One region of the Arthrobacter vasquezii genome, then DNA from elsewhere that is predicted to be linked to it. Evidence: predicted binding sites of a transcription regulator. Region 1 holds the regulator's gene; each other region holds the start of a gene.
What was found. The regulator LexA, encoded in region 1, represses DNA repair genes until DNA is damaged. The targets are predictions, from matches to a motif close to TCGAACANNTGTTCGA.
Positions count from the first base shown of each region.

Region 1 (7,100 bases):
TCATATGCAGGCAAATCTGGGCGTGCAGGGTGATCGCCTCGAAGACATGGCGCGTCAGGGATCCCGTGAAATGTCCGCCGATGAGGTGGTACTCCTGGCCTGTGGGTTCACCTGAGTGAACCAGATAGGGGCGCCCGGAAATGTCGACGACGGCATTGGCGAGAGCTTCGTCCAGGGGCACAGTTGCCTCACCAAACCTCCGGATACCTGCCTTGTTGCCGAGAGCCTCGCGCAGAACCTCACCGAATGTGATTGCTACATCCTCCACAGTGTGGTGGACATCGATGTGGGTGTCGCCGGTGGCCCTCACGGTGAGATCGATCAATGAGTGCTTTGCCAGGGCCGTCAGCATGTGGTCGTAGAACGGCACGGACGTGCTGATCTCCGAGCGCCCGGTGCCGTCTAGATCGACCTCGACGAACACCGACGACTCACTCGTGGTCCGCTCACGTCGGGCAGCGCGATTGGCAGTAGCTTCCGCGGTCATGGATGGTCCTTACGGTTGTTTCGGCAGCGAGACGGGCGGCGGGCCCGCATGTGCGTCCCGGTCCAGTTTAGGAGACACGCGGCCGGATCAAAGATTCGAGGGCTTTCAGGAAGGTTGTGGTCTCTTCCTGCGTTCCGGCGGTCACCCGAAGGTGGCCCGGAATCCCGACGTCCCGGATAAGAACCCCGGCATCAAGCAGGTCCTGCCAGACGGCGCCCGGATCATCGAGCCCTCCGAACAGCACAAAATTGGAGTCCGAAGGTGCAACGGGCAGACCCATCCCCGTCAGCCCGGACACAATGCGGTCTCTTTGCCGCTTGATCTCATCCACGTTGGCGAGCAGCTTCGCCGAATGGGTCAGCGCCGCGACAGCCGTGGCCTGCGTAATCGCCGACAGGTGGTACGGGAGACGCACGAGCCGAAGCGCATCCGCAATTTCCGGCGCTGCGGCCAAGTACCCGAGACGGGCTCCGGCCAGCGCAAAGGCTTTACTCATGGTGCGCGAGACGATAAGCCGTTCCCTGCCGGGCAGGAGCTCCAGCGCACTCGGAGTGCCGGAGTGGGAAAACTCTGCATACGCCTCGTCCACAATGACGATTGCCTGCGCCGCTTCGCCTGCATCGTAGACCTCGGAAACCACCTCCAGGGGAAGCGCTGTGCCGGTCGGGTTGTTCGGGCTGCACAGGAAGACAATGTTTGCGCCCGTGGCGGCTACCTCGCTGGCGGTGGTACGAGCGTCCAGGTCGAAGGATTCATCCCTCGAACCTGTCAGGTATCCAGTACCGGTGGAGCCTGCGAGCAGCGGATACATCGAGTAGGTGGGAGGAAATCCCAACGCAGTCCGGCCCGGTCCGCCGAACGCGAGGAGGACGTGCTGCAAAACCTCATTGGATCCATTCGCCGCCCAGATGTTGTCCGCGGTGAGTCCGTGCCCTAGGTACGTGGCGAGATGTTCGCGAAGCACGGTGAACTCCCGGTCAGGGTAGCGATTCAGCCCCGCCACGGCGCCCTCGACTGCTTCAACAATTGCACTGCGAACATCCTCCGGAACGCCATGGGTGTTCTCATTGACGTTCAGCAGAATGGGCACATCGATCTGGGGCGCACCGTATGGTCGAAGGCCGCGCAGATTCTCGCGGATCGGCAGTCTGTTAAGGCGTTCTAGCGGATCGGTCACCATGAGAGTTTAAGGCCGCCCCATCCGCCACGAAGAATTCCGCTGAAGCCGGGCGAACTGTTACGAGCCAACCTGTGAAGAATCAGCGCGCCTACCGCTGTGCGGAAGCAGATCCGCTCCTTATGGATTTCCAACCGGAATATGAAGCGACTGCCCGGCCTGCACGGTCGACGAGCCTAGAACATTCAGTTCGACGATTTCCTCAACGACGGCTCGCGGATCACGTTCCGGCGCGTACTCGGCAGCAAGAGCCCAGAGTGTCTCCCCCGATGCAACACTGACCCGGACAGTGTCCGTGAGGTCACCGCCGGCTGTCGCTGCCTGCGCCTGGGAGGTGAAGAACGAAGCAACCACCAGCAGTACGGCAACAAGCAATGCGACCGGAATTGCCACCAGAACCACCCAGCCGCGACGGGTGAGATGAAGGCGCGGCGCCGCAGCCGGCCCGTTATTCTCACGGTCCTCTGGGTGAAGTACGGAAGCTGATCCTGCGATATGGAGCGTAGACATGGCGTCCACCTTTCTCGTTGTGTGGATCTCCCACAGCTTTGTTCGAAGCTGTGTTCTATTCCTCTGCACTTATTATTAGCACTTGTAAACTAATATTGTCGAGACTCACTCGAACAAATGTTTGAAAACACGTCCCGCCTCCCCTAGCGTTGCTGTCAAGGGTGACGGTCCGGCTGCTTCACAAACCAGCTCATCACCCGCCACTGACAAAAATGGTTGGCGAGCCGGCAGTCCGGGCCCGGCCGGAGGAAGGGATGCATCTCGTGGCAGATCTCAGTGCGGCAAAGGACATGGCAGAGGTGCCTTCGCCCGATGCGAAGCGCGGACGCGGAAGGCCGCGCGGCAGGGCCATGCCAAAGGGAATGACAGCACGTCAGACAAAAATTCTCGAGACAATTCAGCGCAGCGTAGCTGCGCACGGCTACCCGCCCTCAATGCGCGAGATCGGTGACACCGTAGGGCTTGCGAGTCTGTCCAGCGTCACGCACCAGCTTTCACAGCTGGAACGCATGGGTTACATCCGCCGCGATCCCAAGCGCCCGCGAGCGATGGAAATCCTGCTTCCTCTCACGCTCGGTGACAGCACACCGCGTGCGCTGCCCTCCTCCGCCGAAAGGGAGGAACCTGCGCGGGCATCGTCGGCCGTCGACGCGGCAATGGTCCCGCTGGTCGGACGGATTGCAGCCGGAGGTCCTATTCTGGCGGATCAGGTTGTTGAGGATGTCATGCCACTGCCCCGGCAGCTCGTCGGGCACGGCGATCTGTTCATGCTGCGTGTTTCAGGTGACTCCATGATTGATGCAGCGATCTGCGACGGAGACTGGGTAGTGGTCCGCCAGCAGAGCACAGCCGAGAACGGCGATGTGGTGGCAGCACTCCTCGATGATGAGGCCACAGTGAAGACCTTCCGGCAGCGTGACGGTCACACCTGGCTTCTGCCGCAGAACACCAATTACGAGCCGATACTCGGTGACCACGCCACCATCATGGGCAAAGTTGTCTCGGTGATGCGTGCGCTCTGACCGAGGCGCGCGGCATGGTGCTAGGCGCGCTGCGTCTCAGCGAGCCGGGAGAGGACCCCGAGCGCCGTTGCGCGGTCCGTCGTCGACCAAAACGGCGGTAGCGCAGCCCTGAGGAAGCCGCCGTAGCCCGCGGTTGCCAGCCGGGAGTCCAGTACTGCCACCATGCCTCGATCATCGTGGGCGCGGATGAGGCGGCCGGCTCCCTGCGCAAGACGAACGGCGGCATGGGTAGCGGAAACATTCATGAATCCGTTGCCTCCGGCCTTTGCGACAGCTCGGGTCCGCGCAGTCATGAGCGGATCATCAGGTCGGGGAAACGGTATGCGGTCGATGGTGACAAGCCGGCAGGCAGTTCCAGGCACATCGACGCCCTGCCACAGCGACATAGTGCCGAACAGGCAGGTGTCGGGCTCCTCTGAAAACTGCTTCACCAGCGCGGACATGGAAGATTCACCCTGACAGAGAATCTCAACGTCGAGCCGGTCCCTCAACGCGTCAGCAGCGTCCTCCGCCGCACGCCGCGAAGAGAACAGTCCCAGCGCTCCTCCCCGGGAGGCTTTGATGAGCGCCTCCAGCTCATCCAGTTGTTCCCCGGAAGTCCCGCGGCCCGGTTTGGGCAGGTCCTTGGCAACGTACAGGACACCCTGACGGGGATAGTCGAATGGGCTGCCAACGTCCACGCCGGTCCATGACGGCGCTCCCTCGCCCGTCAAACCGAGGGACCCGGCAACCGGTCCGAACTCCGAGCCGATTGCGAGCGTAGCTGACGTGAGCACAACCGTGTGGTCCTCGAACAATCCCCGCCTCAGACGCCCGGCAACCGACAGCGGCGCAATGCTGATCGTGGCAGGCGAGGAGTCATCAGCCGCGGAGTAACCGGAGCCCGGTGTAAAGGTACTTGGCCGACTCGCCCAGAGCACTTCGCCCGCGCCACCTGCTGCGACCATCCGTTCGGACAATTCGAGCAATACCAACAGCCGTGAGCGTGCCATCTGGCGGCCACCGTCTGCCGACTGGGAGGACCCGTCGGAACTCGATTCGGACAGCGCCAGGCGGCATGACTCCCGCAATTGCACGAGCGCGAGTTCCTGCAACTCGTCCAGTCCCCCAGCCATCAGACCCGTGGGCTGAGCGTCGAACGCGTTCTCGAAGGCATCCTGCGCGGCCGCCAATGTGTCCGTGTTGGAACCGAGATGGCGCCTCGCCGCTGAGGCCGCAGCGCCGATCAGTGCTCCTGACAGTTGCCCAGACACCGCAGACGTGACGCGGTCGTGTAGCTCGTGCGCCTCGTCAATGACCACTACGTCGTGCTCCGGAAGGACCGCCAGCCCCTCGAAAGCGTTGATCGCCAGCAGCGCATGGTTGGTGATGACAATGTCCGCTTTTCCTGCCCTCTCCCGTGCGCGCTCGCTGAAGCATTCCTCAGCAACGGGACACTTTTGCGCACCAAGGCACTCCATGCTGGACACCGATACCTGGCGCCAGGCCCGGTCGCTGACACCGGGAAGGAGTTCGTCCCGGTCCCCGGTCTCCGTTTCTTCCGCCCACTCCCGCAACCGCACGATTTCCCGTCCGAGCGGGGTGGAAGGTCCTGCCGCAGGATGCGGCGCCGCGGTGTCACCGTCGAGGGAGAAGAGGGCTCCCGAATCATCCTCGTCGGGGAAACCTCCTGCCGTCTTATGCCTGCAGACATAGTTCCCCCGGCCTTTCAGAAGCGCTACGTCGACCGGCCGAGGAAGCGAACCACGCAGGGTCTCGAGAAGTCTCGGCAGATCGCGGTTGACGATCTGGGACTGAAGGGCAAGGGTGGCCGTCGAGACGATCGAGGTTGTGTCACCCTTCACGGCATGCGCGATGAGCGGAAGCAGATAGGCCAGTGACTTCCCTGTTCCGGTTCCGGCCTGCACCAACAGGTGTGTGCCGTTGCCGATTGCTTTCTCGACCTGGCGTACCATTTCATGCTGCCCGCTACGCTGCTGCCCGCCCATCGCCGCTACGACGTCATCAAGCAGTCGAAGGGGACTGATGCTTCCCTCAGCCATGCGTGACGAACGGCTCCAGTTCTGCCGCCAGACCTTCCCTGACCATCACATCTACCCGAGTGCCGTCCTCCACATGCTCCAGGCCGAGGATCTCTGCGTCCGGCTGATGCAGTCGGCTCACGATGTCTCCGCGCTGGTAGGGCACGAGCAGAGTCAGTTTCACGCTTGGACGCGGGATGGACTGGCTGATCAGTTCCAGCAGCTCCTCGATCCCCTGACCTGTGCGGGCGGAAACAATTGCATGGCGGGGTTCGCGCTGCCTGAGGCGTTCAAGCACAAACGGATCTGCCGCGTCGGCCTTGTTCAGGACGACGATCTCAGGCACTTTGCGTGCGTCGACTTCCGTCAGGACGTCGCGGACCGCTGTGATCTGCCCCTCCGGATCCGGATGGGATGCGTCCACAACGTGGAGGATCAGGTCCGCATCAGCAACTTCCTCGAGCGTCGAACGGAACGCCTCGACGAGCTGGGTGGGGAGCGACCGGACAAAACCGACGGTGTCAGCAAGAGTGAACTCGAGTCCGTCAGGCGTCTGTGCCCGGCGGATGGTGGGGTCCAGGGTCGCGAACAGCGCGTTCTCCACCAGCACGCCCGCATCGGTCAACCGATTGAGGAGAGACGACTTTCCGGCGTTCGTGTACCCGGCAATTGCCACTGATGGAACCTCATGACGACGACGGTTGGCGCGCTTGGTCTCGCGTGCGGGCTTCATGCCCGCGATTTCGCGCCGCAGCTTGGCCATCCGCGTGCGGATCTTCCGCCTGTCGAGTTCGATCTTGGTTTCACCCGGCCCGCGTGAACCCATACCGGCACCGGCGCCGCCAACCTGGCCGCCAGCCTGACGGGACATCGAATCGCCCCAGCCGCGCAGCCGCGGAAGGAGGTACTCAAGCTGCGCAAGCTCGACCTGCGCTTTGCCTTCACGGGACTTTGCATGCTGGGCAAAGATGTCCAGGATGAGCGCCGTGCGGTCGATGACCTTCACCTTGACGATGTCCTCAAGCCCCCGGCGCTGGGAGGGGGCCAGTTCGCTGTCAACGACAACGGTGTCCGCACCAGTGGCCATCACAATGTTCTTGAGCTCTTCCGCTTTGCCGGCCCCGAGGAACGTTCCGGGATCCGGCTTCAGGCGCCGCTGGATGATGCCGTCAAGCACTTCCGATCCCGCCGTCTCAGCCAGGGCAGCGAGTTCACGCAGTGAATTTTCAGCGTCATCAACCGTCCCTTCGCCCCAGATGCCGGCCAGCACCACCCGCTCAAGGCGAAGTTGGCGATACTCGACTTCGGTGACGTCTTCGAGTTCGGTGGAGAGCCCGGCCACACGCCTCAGTGCGCGCCGCTCCTCACGATCCTGCTGTTCACCGTCGTAACCCGTGTGCTCTTCGTCGAGATCAGACAGCGCCTGCGCGCGGCCACCGGGCCCGCTACCGAAACGCCGTTGGGAACCGCTCGAAGACGAGGCGGAGTCCTTGGCAAGTATCCGATCAATGACGGCCTGGATTTCATCCGGGCCCATTTCCGGCTCGGGCGTTGCGGACGCTCCGTTATGTGTGGTCATACTCTCCCTTGGTGATCGTCTTTCCATGGTAGTCCGTTGCCCCCGCGGCATGGGCAAAAATTCTCTCAGCGCGGAGGGACAACTCCTGCACAGCCAGCGGTCCCCGGCCGCACGGGTACGGCCCGGAGCACTAGGCTGGAGCATTATGGATTCGCAGCACTACTTCAGCGCCGCCCCCTCCGGACCCGACAAGCGCCGGCCGCTCCGGGTACCCATTGCGGGTCAGGAACGTGACCTCATCACCTCAGGTGGCATCTTCAGTCCCGACGGCATCGACAAAGGCACAGCTATCCTGTTGTCGGAG
Region 1 is NZ_JAROKN010000027.1:25,577-32,676, forward strand. Features, by position in the region: gene hisB (imidazoleglycerol-phosphate dehydratase HisB) at 1-487, opposite strand, end outside; gene P4U43_RS10840 (histidinol-phosphate transaminase) at 555-1,664, opposite strand; gene P4U43_RS10845 (LysM peptidoglycan-binding domain-containing protein) at 1,785-2,174, opposite strand; gene lexA (transcriptional repressor LexA) at 2,465-3,196, shown strand; gene P4U43_RS10855 (ATP-dependent DNA helicase) at 3,217-5,238, opposite strand; gene hflX (GTPase HflX) at 5,231-6,796, opposite strand; gene P4U43_RS10865 (class I SAM-dependent methyltransferase) at 6,942-7,100, shown strand, end outside.

Region 2 (7,100 bases), on a different contig from region 1:
ACGCGGAATGACCGCCGAGTTGACCGCCACGGCCACACCAAGGCGTGACCCGTCAGCCGGTTGCCCGGTAGGTGTCAGATTTTTGCTGGTGAGCTCGGCCACGAGATGCAACAGGTCCAGGGCGAGGGTAGCTGATTGCACCCCGTTCACGGTGACGGTTTTGGCCAATGCGTTCATGCTTGTCCTTCCTCAAAACGATCCGGCCTGTACCGCTCAAGGCCCGGCGGGCACGGTTTGCCCTCCAGCAGGTCCACGCATAGCGCGGCCGCCACCGGCGTCAGCAGTACTCCGTGGCGGAAGAAGCCGGTTGCAATGATCAGTCCGTCAGCTCCGGGGACAATACCGAGCAGCGGCGCGTTGTCCGGCGTACCGGGACGTGCGCGGCACAGCGCTTCCTCTAGTTCAAGCTCAGCAACGGCCGGAACGAGCTGGCGGGCGTCGCGCAGCAGTTGATAGACGCCCCCTGCTGACACGCCGCTGTTGCCGTCCTCGCGCATTGTTGCGCCGAGTACAACGGTTCCGTCCGCGCGGGGAACCAGATAGACGGCCGTACCACGCACCAGACCGCGAACGGTGTGGCTGAGCAGCGGCTGCAGTGCAGCGGGTACCCGTAGGCGGAGGATGTCACCGTAGATTGGCCGCAGCGGAAGCCGGCACGGCAGCCCTGCAAGTTGTGCGGCCGCAAGACCGTTCGCAACGACAGTGTGGCGGGCCGGAAGGACGCTGCCGTCTTCAAGGATCGCGCCTGTCACACGACGGCCGTCATAATCAAGGCCGGAGGCTCGTGCCTGGACCAGGCGTCCGCGTTCGCCGAGGGCAGCCAGCAGCGCTGCGGCCAGCTTCCGCGGATCGACCTGGTGGTCGTCCGGCGCGGAGAACGCCGCGGTGGCAGCTGGTCCGATCATTGGCTCCGACCGGCGTGCCTCGCGGAGGGACACCTGTTCAACGGACAGGGAATGGTGGGTCTGTACGTCTCGGAGGTCAGCGAGTGCGGTGCGGTCGGCGCCGTCGATCGCCAGGACCAGGGTGCCGGTTTTGCGGTAGCCGGGATCAATTCCCGTCCAGGCGAGGGAGGAAAGGAAGTCCGGGTAGCGACATGCGGAGTCCACCGTGAGCTCGAGAAGGTGCTCTTCGCGGTAATGCAGTTCGCTGGCCGGGGCGATCATGCCTGCAGCGGCCTGAGTGGCGCCGGTTGCGGGATCCGGGTCCACCAGTGCGACCGAATGCCCCCTGCGGATCGCTTCCCAGGCGATCCCAAGCCCAATGATGCCCCCGCCGATCACAGCGACGTCCACGTGTTTCTCCACCAGGAGTCCTTCCCTACGCCGGCATGATCCGGATCAGGTTCGTTGTTCTCACAACGCGGTCGGCGTCGGACGCCCTCTCAGCCGTGTGGCAGACCGGTGATTCCCGGACGCGGCACGGCTCCCGCAGTACCCCCTTATTGTAGGGGTATGAAACTGAGCGCTGCCCACCTTTACCTGTGCACGGATTCGAGACCACAGCAAAAAGACTTCGACGCTTTCGTTGACGCTGCCTTCGAGGGCGGCGTAGACATCATCCAATTAAGGGACAAGTCCCTGGAAGCCGCACAGGAGCTCGAGCTGCTTTCGGTGCTGCGTGCGTCCGCCGTTGCACACGGGAAGCTTTGGTCCGTCAATGACCGCGCAGACATCGCCGCGGTCAGCGGCGCCCCGGTACTGCATGTTGGGCAGCGGGACCTTCCTCCTGCGCTCGCGCAACAATTCCTGCACGACGGCGGCACCATAGGGCTCTCGACGCACTCACCTGCGGAGGTGGCCGGTGCTGCAGCGAACGACGACGTCGGATACTTCTGTACTGGCCCGGTCTGGGCCACGCCGACCAAGCCCGGGCGGACCGCCGTGGGCCTCGAACTGGTGCGCGAAGCTGCGCGGCTGGAGGCGGACCGGGCCCGTGAGGGTTTGGCGTTGAAGCCCTGGTTTGCCATTGGCGGAATCGATCTGCTGAACGTGGAAGAGGTGGTGGCGGCTGGCGCGGCGCGAGTGGTCGTGGTCCGGGCCATTACCGAGGCGGATGATCCGCAGGAAGCGGCGGCGAAGCTCCGGGCACAACTTCCCGCCTAGCTGTAGTCTCCGCAACCGGTGTGTCCCCCACAACCAGCGCCCGCGCCAGCCCGCACCGCCGGCGCCGGGGCGGTGCCGTTGGTCAGGGTGGCTCTGCGTTGGAGCTCGTGCCGGTGTCAGAGCGCGCGAGGTGGTTGTGGATGGCTTGTTCTACTTGCCAGTAGCGGTTGCGTCTGGGTGTTCGTTGCGGGTCGTGGTATTTGGGTGGTGTGAACCAGGGGATTCCGTGGACTGATTCGACTGTCCAGTTTCCTTCGTGGATCTGGTGGTGGTGTCGGGTGCAGAGCAGCACGCCGTCGCTGATGTTGGTGGTTCCGCCTGCAGCCCAGGGAATGATGTGGTGGGCTTCGCACCAGGTTGCGGGCGTGGTGCAGTCGGGGAACGCGCACCCCTTGTCCCTGGCCACGAGCGCCCGTCGCAGATGCGGTGGGAAGAGACGTTGGGCGCGGCCGATGTCCAAGACCTGACCCTTGCCGCCGAGAACGAGCGGGAGGATGTCGGCATCGCAGGCAAGCTTGCGGATGCTGCGGGCACTTATCTGTTGGGCGAAGACCGAATGCCCGTCATGTCCACCGTGCCCGTCGTGTCCGCTGTCTGCCAGGTCTTTGAGGAGGTCACGGTAGTTGATGGTGACCATTACCTGGGGTCGGTGTCCTCCGGTCGCTGGAAGACCATCACCTGCCAGTGCAATCCGGCATGCTGAAACCAGCCCGTCGAGGAGGTTCTGTTCACGGGTCGGCTCGTCCGGACTGGTTAGAGCTTCTTTGCCGCGGTCCGTCGTGCCGTCTCCGTCGGTCGTGCGGTCTCCGTTGCCAGTGGTGCTGTGGGTTCTGGGGTTGGCGGCGGTGTTCATGACGGTGATGAGGTGTTCGAACTGCTCATCGGTGGCGCCGATTTCCATGAAGTGCAGTCCGTGGCGTCTGCCGCGCAGGAACACACCCTGACGTGCACGCAGCGTTTTTTCGGTGGGCTCGGTGCCGTCCTGGTCGATGATGTCTTCCCAGCGTTGGGCGAGGGCCCGCAGGACGTCTTCGTCGGACTCAACGGCCTGGCGGACCAGGTGCTCTTCCATGGCATCCAGCTCACGGCCGGTCGCGACAGTGGAGACCCGGTGCACGGAGTTGCGGATGATGGTGGCGGCACGGCTGCTGACCGCTCCGGCACTCGTGGCTTCAGCCAGAACAGCCAGGGTAGGTGCGGCGGTGGCGCCTGGCCCGGGAACATCGGGCAGGACGTCATGTCCGAGGCGTAACCGGCGGTTCGCTTCGGAGCGGCTGATACCGATTTTCGCCCGCAAATAGTCCGCAGTGTTCTTGTACGGATCTAGGGCGTCAACGGTAGCGAGTTGGTGGTCCTCAGCGGCACGGGCAACCACAGTCTGCAAGTGATCGACCAGGTTGGAGAGCTGCTCGACCTCCACCAGGGTCACCGCGGCCTCCTGCGGGCTAAGCGTCAGGTAGTTGGACTCGAGATCCCGCACGTAAGCCAGTAAGCCGGACCGCATCCCACCCAGGACGGAAGCATCCTCCGGGTGGGGTTCGAGCGGTGCGACGGCCATACCCAAAATTTTATCGAACACGTGTACTAACCGCGACCGAAAACCACCAATGTGCAGGACTAGTGGAACAAACTTATCCACATGCCAGTGAAGGAATCGCCAACCGCTGAACACCCCCACGTCGCGGGTAGCTCCACTCAGGCCGTTAGCCCCAACGAACTCATACGGCGCGAATGATTACGGGTGAGTTGCGCAAAGAGTTGGGCAGTCTGCCGTTCATGATCCGCAGAAGAGCCCTTGAACAGGAGCCCGCCCAGGAACTGGCGTTCGATGCCCACGCGTTGCGCCTGGGTCAGCGCCTCCCCCACCAAACGGCGTCCCCACAGCGCAAGCCGCGAAGCGAGCCGGGGATCGTCGGAAAGAGCTGATTTCAACCGTGGCTGCAGCAGACCCCCCTGCTCGGCAGTTGACTGGATACGGGCAATAATCTCCCGCGTGTCGTCGTCGAGGTGTTCAGCGAGCGCGGTGTAGAAGTCACCGGAGATTGCGTCAATGACGTAGGCCTTCATCAGCGACTCGTACCAGTCAGCCGGGCGGGTCCGCTCGTGGAAGGAGTCGATCGATGCCTGGAAGGGCCGCATTGCCTCTTCAACGTCAACACCGAGGCCCGCAAGGTGCGCGCTGACCATCTCGAAGTGCTCGAATTCCGTCACGGCAAGCCGTCCCAGCGCAGCCCGGTCCCGCAGGGTCGGGGAGAAACGAGCATCCGAGGACAAGCGCTCAAACGCCGAAAGCTCGCCATAAGCCATGACGCCGAACAGGTCGACAACAAACTGATTGAGCGGCCCCAACCCGGTGCCGGCCCTCTCCGCCGGGGATGCTGGCGAAGGGCTCGACGGGGAAGGCGGATGCAAGGCAGTCATGGGAACAAGGGTACCCGCGCGCCGATTCCTTCCGCTGCTCCAGCTGACTGTGTACTACGGTGGGCACTGTGCCGTATTCTCATCTGGATCTGAGCAACCGGGACTCCCAGGTACAGCTCACCGCAGCGCTGGAAAGCCTCCGGCAGGAACTGGAACTGCGCGCCGACTTCCCGCCCGAGGTGTTGGCGGAGGCGAAGGCTGCTGTGGACTCATTCGTACCGCCGGAACGTGACCTCACCGGTCTCGGCTTCATCACAGTCGACCCTCCCGGATCAACCGATCTGGATCAAGCCTTTCACCTGGAGCGCGCCGGATCCGGCTACCGCGTCTGGTACGCCATTGCGGATGTTCCCGCCTTCGTGGCACCGGGCGGTGCGATAGACACGGAAGCCCGCCTTCGCGGCCAGACCATGTACGCACCGGACGGCCGCATCTCCCTCCACCCGGAGAAAATCGCTGAGGACGCAGCCAGCCTGTTGCCGGGCAGGAACCGGTCCGCCTTCGTCTGGGAGTTCGAACTGGACGAGGCCGCACAGGTGGAGTCCGTCGTCGTCGGGCGTGCTGTGGTCAGGAGCCGTGCGCAACTCACCTACGACCAGGTGCAGGAAGACCTCGACTCAGGCGGCGCCGCGGAGAACCTGACCCTCCTGAAGGAGATTGGAACCAAGCGCATCGCACTCGAGAAGGAGCGCGGCGGCGCAAGCCTGAACCTTCCGGAGCAGGAAATCGCGCACGACGGCGAACGCTACTTCATCGTCACGCGCCCGCCCCTTGCGTCTGAAGACTGGAACGCACAGCTTTCGCTGATGACGGGCATGGCGGCCGCCGAAATCATGCTCGAGGGAGGCGTGGGGATACTCCGCACCATGCCGGCCCCTGACGAGACGTCCCTTGCCCGGTTCCGGCACCAGGCCCGCGCGCTCGGGCGCTCCTGGCCCGCGAACGTCCCCTACGGCGAATTCCTGCGCAGCCTCGACACCTCAGATCCGCGCCAGCTTTCACTCATGCATGCTGCTGCGTCACTGTTTCGCGGCGCCGGCTATACATCGTTCGACGGCGCTATTCCCGAGTCAGTTGAGCAGGCGGCGATCGCCGCACCCTATGCCCACACCACCGCACCTCTCAGGCGCCTGGTGGACAGATTTGTCCTGGTGACCTGCGAAGCGCTGTGTGCCGGCAGGGATGTTCCCGACTGGGTTCGGAATGCCCTTCCGGAACTGAATGCTCTGATGTCGTCCTCGAATCAGCTGGCTTCACGACTGGAGAGCGGCGCGATCGCTGCCGTGGAGGCAGCATTGCTGAGCAACCGCGTGGGCGAGGAGTTCGACGCCGTCGTCATCACGGGCTCGAAGCCGTTACCGGACGCGTCGGTCACCGCCAACGGTAACGGCGCGCCGCACGGAGTCATTCAGGTCGCTGACCCTGCGGTCGAGGCACGGTGCGACGGCGTCATGACGGCCGGCGATGAGGTGCGTGTCAGGTTGGTCACCGCTGATATCGCCCGGCGGGAACTGCGCTTTGAACTGGTGCGGAGCGTTCGGCAGGAGGAGTCGCCGTCGGAAAGTGAAAGTGCGGCAGGGTAGACTTGAACGCGTAGTAATGGATGCCCGGTCGTTCTTAAGAACTTAGTTTCAGTTTCCGAACGCGGTGGGCCGCAGTTCAACGAACAGGCGGCCTCCCTGCAATCGACCCGCAATACCTACGCGATCTTAGTCTTCCCAGCTCGGAAGCGGAACGTTCCGCTTCCGAGACGCAGTTGTTAGCCCGCGATCGGCTTCCACTGGACGCCCTGCCTCGTCCTGCTCCGAGCGGGCCCCTGTTTTCGGGCCCGGCGTTGAGCCTGCGCGGCGGCAGTGCCTAATCGAAACGGTAGTAAGAGTGACCACAGACAACCACCACCTCCATGCAGACAACAGCGACGACGAAATCTTCGTAGAAGAAACCCTCGTCACCACTGATGAGCCGCATCAGGAAACTCCTGAGACCTTCGCTGACTTCAATGTCCGCCCCGATATCGTCGAAGCCCTTGCGGACGCGGGGATCGTGCATCCCTTCCCCATTCAGGCCATGACGCTCTCCATTGCCCTCGGCGGCCACGACATCATCGGCCAGGCCAAGACTGGAACAGGCAAGACACTCGGTTTCGGCGTGCCCGCGCTGCAGCGCGTGGTGGGCCCGTCGGATGACGGCTATGACAAACTTCCGGCGCCAGGTGCTCCGCAGGCGCTTGTCGTCGTACCCACGCGTGAGCTTGCCGTCCAGGTTGCCGCTGACCTGACGAAGGCTGCGGCAAAGCGCAATGCCCGCATCGTCACCATTTACGGTGGCCGAGCGTATGAGCCCCAGATCGAGGCCCTCAAGCGCGGAACCGAAGTTGTGGTGGGCACACCGGGACGCCTGATCGACCTGTACCGCCAGAAGATCCTGTCGCTCAAGAACGTCCGCATCGTGGTGCTGGATGAAGCCGACGAAATGCTGGACCTCGGGTTCCTCCCGGACGTCGAGACCCTGATGTCAGCAACGCCCTCGGTGCGCCAGACGCTCCTGTTCTCGGCCACTATGCCCGGCCCGGTC
Region 2 is NZ_JAROKN010000006.1:48,922-56,021, forward strand. Features, by position in the region: gene thiS (sulfur carrier protein ThiS) at 1-177, opposite strand, end outside; gene thiO (glycine oxidase ThiO) at 174-1,307, opposite strand; gene thiE (thiamine phosphate synthase) at 1,455-2,105, shown strand; gene P4U43_RS04400 (HNH endonuclease signature motif containing protein) at 2,188-3,663, opposite strand; gene P4U43_RS04405 (ferritin-like fold-containing protein) at 3,801-4,526, opposite strand; gene P4U43_RS04410 (RNB domain-containing ribonuclease) at 4,595-6,109, shown strand; gene P4U43_RS04415 (DEAD/DEAH box helicase) at 6,405-7,100, shown strand, end outside.
Region 2: the regulator LexA is predicted to act here: its motif matches at 3,677-3,692, upstream of P4U43_RS04400 (HNH endonuclease signature motif containing protein).

Region 3 (7,100 bases), on a different contig from region 1:
GCCGAAGAAGCACCGGGCGCCCAACGTACGGCAACCGCCAGAAGAGCAAACAAACCACGGACGGAGGGGCGATGAACATAGCAAATCTTGCGCCCCTGGCCGTCGTTCTTCCGTTTCTCGGAGCGGCACTGGCGTTCGTGCTTATCCGGCATTCGCGTTCCCAGCGGGCCGTTAGCATCACAACATTGTGTGTGACCCTCCTGATCGAGATCTTCCTGCTGATCGACACCAGCGGGAAAGGCACCACGGCGGTCTTCATCGGCAATTGGGCGGCGCCGTTCGGCATCACGATGGTTGTGGATCAGTTTTCTGCCCTGATGCTCGTGGTGTCCTCCGCAGTCAGCCTGGCAGTCCTGATCTATGCCACCGGCCAGGGAATGACAGATGGGGACGAAGACGGTCCCATCTCGATCTTCCACCCGACCTACCTGATCCTGGTGGCAGGGGTCTCCAATGCGTTCCTCGCAGGTGACCTGTTCAATCTGTACGTGGGATTCGAGATCCTGCTGACCGCAAGTTACGTGCTCATGACCCTCGGAGGCACCACGCCGCGCATCCGTGCGGGGGTGACCTACGTCGTCGTCAGTGTGGTGTCATCGATGCTGTTCCTCATCAGTATTGGAATGATCTATGCGGCTACCGGCACCATCAATATGGCGGACCTTGCGCTGAAGCTTGCGGACATTGATCACGGAACGCAGATGATCCTGCACCTGATGCTGCTGGTCGCTTTCGGCATCAAGGCTGCGATCTTCCCGTTGTCCTTTTGGCTCCCTGACTCCTATCCGACTGCCCCTGCGCCCGTCACCGCTGTGTTTGCGGGTTTGCTGACGAAGGTTGGCGTGTACGCCATGGTCCGGACCGAAACCCTTCTGTTTCCCGGAGACCGCATCAACACGCTGCTGATGGTGGTTGCGATGCTCACCATGATCGTCGGAATCCTTGGTGCGCTGGCGCAGTCGGATATCAAACGTATGCTCTCTTTCACGCTGGTCAGCCATATCGGTTACATGGTCTTCGGGCTCGCCATTTCGACGGTTATCGGTCTGGGAGCGGCGGTGTACTACGTTGCGCACCACATCATTGTGCAGACCAGCCTGTTCCTCGTGACCGGGCTGATTGAACGCCGGGGTGGGACGGCCAACATGGACCGGCTGGGTGGACTCGCGAAAATCTCCCCGCTACTGGCTCTCTTGTTCTTTGTTCCGGGCATGAACCTGGCCGGCATTCCGCCGTTTTCCGGCTTCCTTGGCAAGCTGGGACTGCTGCAGGCCGGTGTGGAACTGGGAACGCCGTTGGCGTATGTGCTTGTGGGTGCGGGAGTGCTGACGAGCCTGCTGACGCTGCTGGTGATCGCACGGGTGTGGAACCGGGCCTTCTGGCGCCGGCCGGAGGATGCAACCCACCCCGATCCCATCCTGATGGCAACGTCAGCCGACGGCTCAGCCGTTCGAACCTCACGGAGGGTTTCAGGGCATAGCACCGGAAAATTTGCGGGCCGGACTGCCGTGAACCTGTTGCCCCGCAGCATGGTTGGCGCTACCGCCGGGCTGGTGCTGCTGGGCGTCAGCCTGACCCTGTTGGGAGGTCCGCTGTTTGCCCTCAGTGACCAGGCGGCACAGCAGATGCTTGAGCGGACACCCTATATTGACGCTGTCCTGGGCGAAGGCGCTACCGAAGCGGCCACCGAAGCGGCAGGAGCAACCCCATGATGTCCAGACAAAAGATCCCGCTCCGGGTCGAACTGCCGCTGCTGGTCTGGCTCGTCATCGTATGGGGAGCGCTCTGGCAGGACTTCAGCCTGGGAAACATGGTGTTCGGAGCGATCATCGCGTTTGCTGTCGCCAACCTGCTGTATCTCCCGCCAGTTGAGCTCAGTGGGCGGTTCAACGTGCTCTATGCCGTCGGATTCGCCGGACGGTTCCTGCACCAGTTGGTGCTGGCAAGCTTTCAGGTATTCTGGCTGGCACTCACCCGGGGCCCGAAGCTGCAGAACGCAGTTGTGGCTGTGCGCTTGCGCAGTCCGTCCGACCTGCTGGTCACCGCGACCGGGCATGTCCTTTCCCTGATTCCGGGATCCCTGGTGGTGGAGGTGGACCGCTCCACATCCACGCTGTATCTGCACTGCCTGAATGTCACTACCAGGGACGACGCCGAGAAGGTGCGCCAGAACGCCCGGCGTACCGAGGAATGGCTAATCCGGGTCATGGGCACCCGGGAGGATCTGGCGCTGCTCGGCACCGATGCGCCGCACCACCTCGACGGAAGGGGACACCCGTGAACGTGATTCTCGGAATCATCGCTGTAATCCTCGGAGTCTCGGCGTTGTGCGCCATTTACCGGGTGGCGCGTGGTCCTTCGATCCTCGACCGGGTGCTGGCCGTTGACGTTCTGCTCGCGATCGTAGGTGGCGCGCTCGCTGCTGACATGGTCTTCAACGGGCACACCAACAGCCTCGTGATCCTCGTGGCAACGTCCGTCGTCGGATTTATTGCTTCGGTGACGGTCGCCCGGTTCGTCACGGAAAAGAAGTGAGCCGCTGATGGATGCTGCCCTGGATGTCCTGACCGCCGTTTTGCTTCTCGGTGGAGCGCTCATGTCGCTGGCTGCAGCCGTCGGACTGTTGCGGTTTCCTGACCTGCTGAGCCGCATGCACGCGGCAACCAAACCCCAGGTGCTGGGACTGTTGTTGTTCCTGTTGGCCATCGCGGTGCAACAGCGCTCCTGGGCAGTTGTGCCCGTCCTGATCGTCTGCTGGATCTTCCAGTTGCTCACTGCGCCGGTGTCGGCACACATGGTGGGACGCGCCGGGTACCGCACCAAGCACCTGCGCAAGGACCTGCTCAGCATGGACGACCTTGACGATGTCGTGGAACACGCGGCCACCCGGCGCCGTGAGGCCGGGGACCGTGCGTCCGGCGAGTAGGCCCAGCCAGTAGGTTACTGGCTGCCGCAACACTGCCGCTGATCACGGTGGTGCCGTGTGGGTGCCGGCGCCGGCATCGGTGCCGGCATCGGTGCCGATGTGGGTGCGGGTGCTCCTGGACGCGTTGGAGCTCGTGCCGGTGTCAGAGCGCGCGAGGTGGTTGTGGATGGCTTGTTCTACTTGCCAGTAGCGGTTGCGTCTGGGCGTTCGTTGCGGGTCGAGGTATTTGGGTGGTCTGAACCAGGGGATTCCGTTGACTGATTCGACTGTCCAATTTCCCTCATGGATCTGGTGGTGGTGTCGGGTGCAGAGCAGCACGCCGTCGCTGATGTTGGTGGTTCCGCCTGCAGCCCAGGGGATGATGTGGTGGGCTTCGCACCAGGTTGCGGGTGTGGTGCAGTCGGGGAACGCGCAGCCTTTGTCGCGTGCGACCAGTGCCCGTCGCAGATGTGGTGGGAAGAGACGTTGGGTGCGGCCGATGTCCAAGACCTGACCCTTGCCGCCGAGGACGAGCGGGAGGATGTCGGCGTCGCAGGCGAGTTTGCGGATGCTGCGGGCGCTTATCTGTTGGGCGAAGACCGAATGCCCGTCGTGTCCGCTGTCTGCCAGGTCTTTGAGGAGGTCGCGGTAGTTGATGGTAACCATTACCTGGGGTCGGTGTCCTCCGGTCGCTGGAAGACCATCACCTGTTAGCGCGATCCGGCATGCTGAAACCAGCCCGTCGAGCAGGTTCTGTTCACGGGTCGGCTCGTCGGGCGCTGAAACGGTGCCCTGAGTTCTGGGGTTGGTGGCGGTGTTCATGACGGTGATGAGGTGTTCGTATTGTTCGTCGGTGGCGCCGATTTCCATGAAGTGCAGGCCGTGGCGCCTACCGCGCAGGAACACACCCTGGCGTGCGCGGAGGGTTTTTTCGGTGGGTTCGGTGCCGTCCTGGTCGATGATGTCTTCCCAGCGTTGGGCGAGGGCCCGCAGGACGTCTTCGTCGGACTCAACGGCCTGGCGGACCAGGTGCTCTTCCATGGCATCCAGCTCACGGCCGGTCGCGACAGTGGAGACCCGGTGCACGGAGTTGCGGATGATGGTCGCAGCACGGCTGCTGAGCGCACCGACCTTGGTCGCTTCAGCCAGCACACCCAAGGCAGGTACGAGCGCGGCTCCTGGCCCGGGAACCTCGGGCAGGACGTCATGTCCGAGGCGTAACCGGCGGTTCGCTTCGGAGCGGCTGATACCGATTTTCGCCCGCAAATAGTCCGCAGTGTTCTTGTACGGATCTAGGGCGTCAACGGTAGCGAGTTGGTGGTCCTCAGCGGCACGGGCAACCACCGTCTGAAGATGGTCCACCAGGTTGGAGAGCTGCTCAACCTCCACCAGGGTCACCGCGGCCTCCTGCGGGCTAAGCGTCAGGTATGTCGATTCCAGCTGCTGCGCAAAGACCTGTAGGTCCGAACGCATTCCACCCAGGAGAGACGTGTCCTCCGGGCGAGGTTCGAGCAGTGCGACGGCCATACCCAAAATTTTATCGAACACGTGTACTAACCGCGACCGAAAACCACCAATGTGCAGGACAAGTCAAACCGACTTATCCACAGGCCTGCAAAGGAGTGGCCTAGGTGAGGTGGCGGGTGCGCTCGTAGCGGTGGATGGCCCGCTGCGTGGTGCGGTTGGTGAGCACGCGGATGGTGGTGCTGACCGAACCCGAGATCACGGCGAACGCCAGCGCCGACCGGAGGCTGTTCTCCAGACCCTCTTTGTCCTTCGGTGGCTCGTTCCCGGTGGCACGCTTCCAGATGAAGTCCACCAGTTGCGTGCCCACGAGGCCCGCTCCGATGCCCAGTCCAACGCCCATCAGTTTGAAAATCGTGTTCATGGTGCCTCTTTCAGTCGGCTTGGCTTTGGTCCCAGCCTAGCGTTATAGCGGTGATCCATGGAGGGTCCGTGGGTCACCCAGGGACAACCATAATTACGACGACGGCCCCGGCACGGCCCGCGGTGTAGAGTTGGTATCGCTCAAACAACGACAGGGGAGCGCAACCACGTAGGTGGTGGGCGCTGAGAGTGCGGATCACCGCAGACCCTCGAACCTGATCCGGTTAGTACCGGCGAAGGGAGTCGAGTTCTCGAGGCTTCACGGCGTCCTGCCGGAAAGCCTTCCCCTCCTGTACCCAGGAGGATCAACAATCATGACTGCAACACAAAGCATTACCCCGTCCCAATCCCGGCGCCGCTATGAGTGGCGTGTCGTCGATATTGTGGTCGCCTCAGTCATCGCGGTGGCCGTGGGCGTCATCTTCTTCGCCTGGTCCGCCGGTTACAGCGGCATTGCCGCGGTAACAGCTGCCTTTCCGCCTCTCGCCGGGCTGTACTCAGGCGGCTGGCTCATTGCCGGGGTGCTGGGCGGACTCATCATTCGCAAGCCAGGCGCTGCCATCTACTGCGAGGTACTTGCGGCGGCCGTGTCTGCGCTGATCGGAACGCAGTTCGGCATGGCGGTCCTTCTCTCCGGGCTGGTCCAGGGCATTGGCGCGGAACTGATTTTCGCACTGTTCCTCTACAAACGCTGGAACCTCGGTGTAGCTCTGCTCGCAGGTCTGGGCGCCGGACTTGCCCTCGCCATCAGCGAAAACATCATGTACAAGGTCGAGTGGACCTTGGACTACAAGTTGATGTACGGAATCTTCGCCGCCATTTCCGGTGTTGTGCTCGCCGGTCTGTTGCCGTGGCTTGCCACGCGCGGCCTTGCAAAGACCGGTGCCCTGTCCGCGTTTGCCGCAGGCCGCACGGCAGACGTCTAGCATGACCGCCGTCGCTGAGCCCGTCCCGGCGTCGATCACAGCGAAGGGCTGGGGCTGGCGCCACCCCGGACGAACACGCTGGGCCGTCCGAAACATCGACCTGACGATCGAGCCGGGTCAGCGTGTCCTCCTCCTCGGCGCTTCCGGCGCCGGAAAGTCCACACTGCTGCATGGACTCGCCGGCGTCCTGGGAGATCAGGACGAGGGCGAGCAGGCCGGCGAACTCACTATCGACGGCGTCAGCCCGGCTGACTCACGAGGCCGCTCCGGGCTGGTGCTCCAGGACCCGGACAGCCAACTGGTGCTCGCCCGGGTCGGCGACGAAGTGGCGTTCGGTGCCGAAAACCTGGCCGTGCCGCGGAACGAAATCTGGCCACGCGTACGCCAGTCGCTGGACGACGTCGGCCTCGATGTCCCGCTGAATTCCTCCACCACCGCGCTGTCCGGCGGTCAGAAGCAGCGGCTGGCGCTTGCAGCAGTCCTCGCGATGCAACCCGGGTTGCTGCTCCTTGACGAGCCGACCGCCAACCTGGATCCTGCCGGAGTACTGGAAGTGCGTGATGCCGTTCTCCGCGTACTCAACCGAACCTCGGCGACGCTCGTTGTGGTGGAGCACCGAGTTGAGATCTGGGCTGACGTCGTTGATCGGGTAGTGGTGCTCGATTCGGACGGCGGCATCCTCGCCGATGGTGCTCCGGCTACAGTGCTCCGGCACGAATCCACGCGGGCCAGGCTTATTGAGGCAGGAGTCTGGGTGCCGGGTTACCGGCCGGAGACACCAACAGTTCGTACCGGCTCCGGAACGGACCTGCTGCAGGCGTCCGGGCTGTCCGTTGCGCGCACCAAGCGTGGACCGGCAGTTCTCAGCGGCGTTGACCTCACTCTGCGACGGCAGGAAGCAGTCAGCGTGTTGGGGCCCAACGGTGCCGGGAAATCGACGCTCGCGCTCACTCTCGCCGGGCTGCTCCGCCCCCGGGGAGGCGGACTGACAGCTCTGGAGCCGCTCGCCCGCGGCGCCGGCGCGACACCATATGAGTGGAAGTCCGCCGACCTGGTCAACCGGATCGGCACGGTTTTCCAGGAGCCCGAACACCAGTTCCTCACCAACACAGTGCGTGAGGAACTGGAGTTCGGCCCGCGCAGGGTGGCCCGGCTTACCGAGGAAGAGGTACGACGGCGGATTGACCCCATCGCCGAGCGGCTCCGGCTCACGGGGCTGCTGAAAGCGAATCCGTTCACGCTGTCCGGCGGTGAAAGGCGACGGCTGTCCGTTGCCACCATGCTCGCCACCAACCCGGACATCCTCATCCTGGACGAGCCGACCTTCGGCCAGGACGCCAACACCTGGGCGGAGCTGGTAACCCTGCTGGTGGAACTCATCC
Region 3 is NZ_JAROKN010000004.1:30,707-37,806, reverse strand. Features, by position in the region: gene P4U43_RS03005 (Na(+)/H(+) antiporter subunit C) at 1-75, shown strand, start outside; gene P4U43_RS03000 (Na+/H+ antiporter subunit D) at 72-1,712, shown strand; gene P4U43_RS02995 (Na+/H+ antiporter subunit E) at 1,712-2,281, shown strand; gene P4U43_RS02990 (monovalent cation/H+ antiporter complex subunit F) at 2,278-2,535, shown strand; gene mnhG (monovalent cation/H(+) antiporter subunit G) at 2,543-2,926, shown strand; gene P4U43_RS02980 (HNH endonuclease signature motif containing protein) at 2,969-4,432, opposite strand; gene P4U43_RS02975 (DUF4235 domain-containing protein) at 4,533-4,793, opposite strand; TPP riboswitch at 4,936-5,051, shown strand; gene P4U43_RS02970 (ECF transporter S component) at 5,107-5,718, shown strand; gene P4U43_RS02965 (ABC transporter ATP-binding protein) at 5,720-7,100, shown strand, end outside.
Region 3: the regulator LexA is predicted to act here: its motif matches at 4,446-4,461, upstream of P4U43_RS02980 (HNH endonuclease signature motif containing protein).